Regions from separate parts of the Bradyrhizobium sp. CCBAU 45384 genome, predicted to be linked through region 2. Evidence: riboswitches for the same ligand, from Rfam matches in the RefSeq annotation. Region 2 holds a riboswitch; the other holds the start of a gene.
What was found. Region 2 has a riboswitch for S-adenosylmethionine ahead of XH80_RS11425 (O-succinylhomoserine sulfhydrylase). Riboswitches for the same ligand answer to the same signal wherever they lie in the genome.
Positions count from the first base shown of each region.

Region 1 (2,391 bases), on a different contig from region 2:
GGCGGCGATGTCGAAATAATCCATCGCGCGCGTCAGATAGAGATAGGAATTGGCGTCGAAGCGCTCGACGAAGGACGAGCCCTGATAGCGCAGATAGGACTCGACCTGGAAATCGGCGTCGAACGAGAAGGTCGGCAGCTCGCGGTCCTGCATGCGGCGGCCGAACTTGCGATGCAGCGCAGCGTCCGACAGATAGGTGATGTGCGCGGCCATGCGCGCGACCGCGAGGCCGCGATGCGGATGGATGCCCTGATCGGCATAGGCGCCATTGTGCCAGTCGGGATCGGCCATGACGGCCTGGCGGCCGAGCTCGTGGAAGGCGATGTTCTGCGCCGAGTGCCGCGTCGAACAGGCGATCGCCAGCGCGGAGTAGACACGCGCAGGGTACGCCGCGGTCCATTGCAGCACCTGCATGCCGCCCATCGAGCCGCCGACGACGGCAAACAGCGTATCGATGCCGAGCCGGTCGATCAGCATCGCCTGCGCGCGCACCATGTCGGGAATGGTGATGACAGGGAAATCCAGGCCCCACACCTTGCCGGTGGCAGGATTGATCGAGGCAGGCCCGGTCGAGCCCATGCAGCCGCCGATCACGTTGGAGCAGATGATGAAGTATTTGCTCGGATCGAGCGGCCGGCCGGGGCCGACCAGCGTCTCCCACCAGCCGGGTTTGCCGGTGACCGGATGGACATTGGCGACGTGCTGGTCGCCGGTCAGCGCATGGCAGATCAGCACCGCATTGGAGCGATCGGCGTTGAGCTCGCCATAGGTCTTGTAGGCAATTTGGAACGGGGTGAGATCGACACCGCAATCGAGCCGCAGCGGTTGGTCGGCGCCGAACCGCGCGACCTCTGAACTCGGATGATCGACCTCATGCGACCGATCGTCGGCACTGATCGCAGGACTTGGGATCGCACGACTTGGGATCGTAGGACTTGGGATCGTAGGACTTGGGACAGACTTGACGCCAACCATCTCTGACCATCGACCTCGTTTGCGATCGGACGTGAGACCGCGATGAAATCAGGCCATGAAAAACCCGGCCTGAACGATAGGTTCGGCCGGGATCAGAAGCGTCCCCGGCCTGTTTAGCGAGTTTTTTAACGTGGCTGCAAGCCGGCCGGCTCAAATGACCACGGAACGGGCAAAAACCTACCGGCTTGGCCCGATTTCGTCAAGTCGCAGCCGGATCGGCCAAAATCGTCTCTCAACCGGCTGCCTTGCAGGCCGTCATTTCTCTTTGCTTTCGCCGCCCCGACTGCCTAATCAGGACACTCCTCCGAAGCCTCATAACCAGCTAGTCAGATATGTCCCAACGTCCGCCCGCGCCACCATCGCTGCAGGAATTGCGCAAGGAGATCGACGCGATCGACGAGGCCATGCATCGCCTGTTGATGCAGCGCGGCGACATCATCGACCGCCTGATCCAGGTGAAGCAGACCCAGGAGGTCGGCTCGGCGTTCCGGCCGGCGCGCGAGGCTTCGATGATGCGCGAGATCGTGCAGCGGCATCGCGGCATCCTGCCGCTCGACACGGTCGAAAGCATCTGGCGCGTCATCATCTCGACCTTCACCTATGTCCAGGCGCCGTTCTCCGTGCATGCCGACATCTCGGCGAGCGAGCCCGCGATGCGCGATTCCGTGCGCTTCCATTTCGGCTTCACGGTGCCGTATGTCGCGCATTTCAGTGCGCAGGCGGCGGTCGAGGCGGTGGCGAAATCCAAGGGTGACCTCGCGCTGGTCTCGGCGACATCGAGCCGCACGCCGTGGTGGCTGGAGCTGGAAGCCGTGGGCGCGCCGAAGATCATTGCGCGCATGCCCTTCGTCGAGCGCGCCGACCATCCGGCGTCGCTGCCGGTGTTCGCGATCTCGCGCGTCGCCGACAGCGCCGTAGTGACGGAGGTCGAGACCTTCAGCGTGCGCGTGTCGGGGTGGAACGCCGAGGTCGCGCGGGCGCTGTCGCCGCTCGCCGAGATCGTGGCGGTGCCCGATACCGCCTTCGACGGCGCGGCGCTGCTGGTCTCGGTCACATCAGCCACCAGCATCGACAAGATCAAGGCTGCCCTGATCGAAGCGGGGGCCTCGGTGCGCTCCACGGCCCTCGTCGGCAGCCACGCAACGCGCTATACGGTGCCCCCGACCGGGTCGTAGATCGCGTACCGCCCAAAGCCTATCCGGAGTTGAAGATGTCCCGCCCCATGCCGAATCCCGGCATTCTCGATATTGCGCCCTACACGCCCGGCAAGACCCCGGTCGCCGAGCCCGGCCGCAAGGTGTTCAAGCTCTCGGCCAATGAGACGCCGTTCGGACCTTCGCCCAAGGCGATCGAGGCCTTCAAGCACGTGGCGGATCATCTGGAAGACTATCCTGAGGGAACCTCGCGCGTGCTGCG
Region 1 covers NZ_LBIZ01000102.1:89,689-92,079, forward strand. The annotation lists gene metX (homoserine O-acetyltransferase MetX) at 1-975, opposite strand, end outside; SAM riboswitch at 1,068-1,147, opposite strand; gene XH80_RS13640 (chorismate mutase) at 1,308-2,150, shown strand; gene hisC (histidinol-phosphate transaminase) at 2,186-2,391, shown strand, end outside.
Region 1: linked by a shared signal. The riboswitch ahead of metX (homoserine O-acetyltransferase MetX) and the one ahead of XH80_RS11425 (O-succinylhomoserine sulfhydrylase) in region 2 are both predicted to bind S-adenosylmethionine.

Region 2 (2,391 bases):
GATGTAGGCAACTGCGCCGTAGGGTGGGCAAAGGCGCAACGCGCCGTGCCCACCACCGCTCAGTGATACGAAGGAAGAAGACGTGGGCACGCTCACGCTTTGCCCATCCTACGAGACCTTTGTTGTGGCTACGCCTTCTCCAGCGCCGCGGTCAGATCCTCGATCAGATCATCCGCATGCTCGAGCCCGGCCGAGAAGCGGATGAATCCCTCGCTGATGCCGAGTGCGGCACGATCTTCCGGCTTCAGCCGCTGATGCGTCGTCGTCGCCGGATGCGTGACCAGGCTCTTGGCATCGCCGAGATTGTTCGAGATCTTTGCGAGCTTGAGCTCGTTGAGCACGCGGAATGCAGCCGCCTTGCCGCCTTTGACCTCGAAGCCGACCAGCGTCGAGCCGCCGCGCATCTGCTTCTTCACCAGAGCCGCCTGCGGATGGTCCTCGCGGCCGGGATAGACCAGCCGCGCGATCTTGGGATGGCTCGCCAGCACATCGGCGATGCGCGCTGCCGTGTCGGTCTGCGCGCGCACGCGCACACCTAGCGTCTCCAGGCCCTTGAGCAGCACCCAGGCGTTGAACGGCGAGATCGACGGGCCGGTCTGGCGCATGAAATTGTGGATGTGCTCGGCGATGAAGGCTTCCGAGGACAGGATGATGCCGCCCAGGCACCGGCCCTGGCCGTCGATGTGTTTGGTCGCGGAGTAGACGACGACGTCGGCGCCTAACGCGAGCGGGCTCTGCCAGATCGGCGTCGCGAAAACGTTGTCGACCACGAGCCGCGCGCCGCCCTTGTGGGCGATCTCGGCAATCGAGGGAATGTCGAGCACGTCGAGCGTCGGATTGGTCGGGCTCTCCAGGAAGAACGTCTTGGTGTTCGGCTTCACCGCGCGTTGCCATTGGTCGAGATTGGCGCCATCGACCAGCGTGGTCTCGATGCAGTAGCGAGGAAGCAGATCCTGAATGACGTAGAGGCACGAGCCGAACAGCGCGCGCGAGGCCACGACATGGTCGCCGGCCTTGAGCGGCGCGAGGATCGCCGTCGTCACCGCGGCCATGCCTGTCGCCGCCGAGCGGGCCGCTTCGGCGCCTTCGAGCTCGATCATGCGGCGCTCGAACATCGCGATCGTCGGATTCGAGTAACGCGAATAGATGAAGCCGGGGTCTTCGCCCTTGAACCGCGCCTCGCACTCCTCGGCGCTGTTGTAGACATAGCCCTGGGTCAAAAACAGCGCCTCCGACGTCTCGCCATATTGCGAGCGCAGGGTGCCGGAATGGACCAGGCGGGTTTCGGGGCGGTAAGAGGCAGGCGACTTCGACATAGGACCCTCCGATATGACCGTCTTGTCGAGATGGTCATAAAAAAACCGGCCTGGATATCTCCACGGGCCGGGATCACAGAGGTCCCCGGCCTGTTTAGCGACTTATTTAACGTGGCTGCAAGCCGGCCGGCTCAAATCACCACGGGATAAGTGATGCTCATATTCCGCAATGCCCTTTCCGTCAAGGCGTCCATCGGATAGCCGTAAAAGGCTCGTATGTCCCGCAAGTCCGGATGTACGCGACCCCTGACGAGGACCCCCGGTTGACGTTCACGGTTGCCGCCGACGCCAATGGTATCCTGCCCGACCGCATGATCGCGGCGATGGCGGAAGCGGGCCTCATCCTGCCCGCCTATGATTTCGTCGAAAGCCAGATTCAGCCGGCGAGCCTCGATTTGCGTCTCGGCGATATCGCCTATCGCGTCCGCGCCAGTTTCCTGCCCGGTCCCGGCGCCACCGTCGCCGAGCGCATCGACCAGTTGAAGCTGCACGAGTTCAGCCTCTCCGACGGTGCGGTGCTGGAAACCAACTGCGTCTATATCGTGCCGCTGCTGGAAAGCCTGGCGCTACCGCCGGAGATCGTCGCGGCGGCTAATCCGAAAAGCTCGACCGGCCGGCTCGACGTCTTCACCCGCGTGATCGCCGACGGCACGCGCCGCTTCGATATGATCGGCGCCGGCTATCACGGCCCGCTCTATGCCGAGATCAGCCCGAAGACGTTTCCGGTGCTGGTCCGCGAAGGCTCGCGCCTAAGCCAAGTGCGCTTCCGCACTGGTGACGCCATCCTCAATGCCGATGCGCTCGATGCGCTCCATGCCACTGAACGCCTCGTCGACATCGACGATGCCGACCTCACCGGCGGCGTCGCCGTCTCGGTCGATCTCTCCGGGGAGAAGGGCAATGGCTTCGTCGGCTATCGTGCCAAGCGCCACACCGGCGTGGTGGATGTCGATCGCCGCTCCGGCTATGCGGTGGAAGATTTCTGGGAGCCGATCTCGGCCCGTCCCGACGGCAGCCTGATCCTCGACCCCGGCGAGTTCTACATCCTCGCCTCCAAGGAAGCCGTGCAGGTGCC
Region 2 covers NZ_LBIZ01000099.1:84,968-87,358, forward strand. The annotation lists gene XH80_RS11420 (SGNH/GDSL hydrolase family protein) at 1-7, shown strand, start outside; gene XH80_RS11425 (O-succinylhomoserine sulfhydrylase) at 129-1,316, opposite strand; SAM riboswitch at 1,390-1,469, opposite strand; gene XH80_RS11430 (2'-deoxycytidine 5'-triphosphate deaminase) at 1,550-2,391, shown strand, end outside.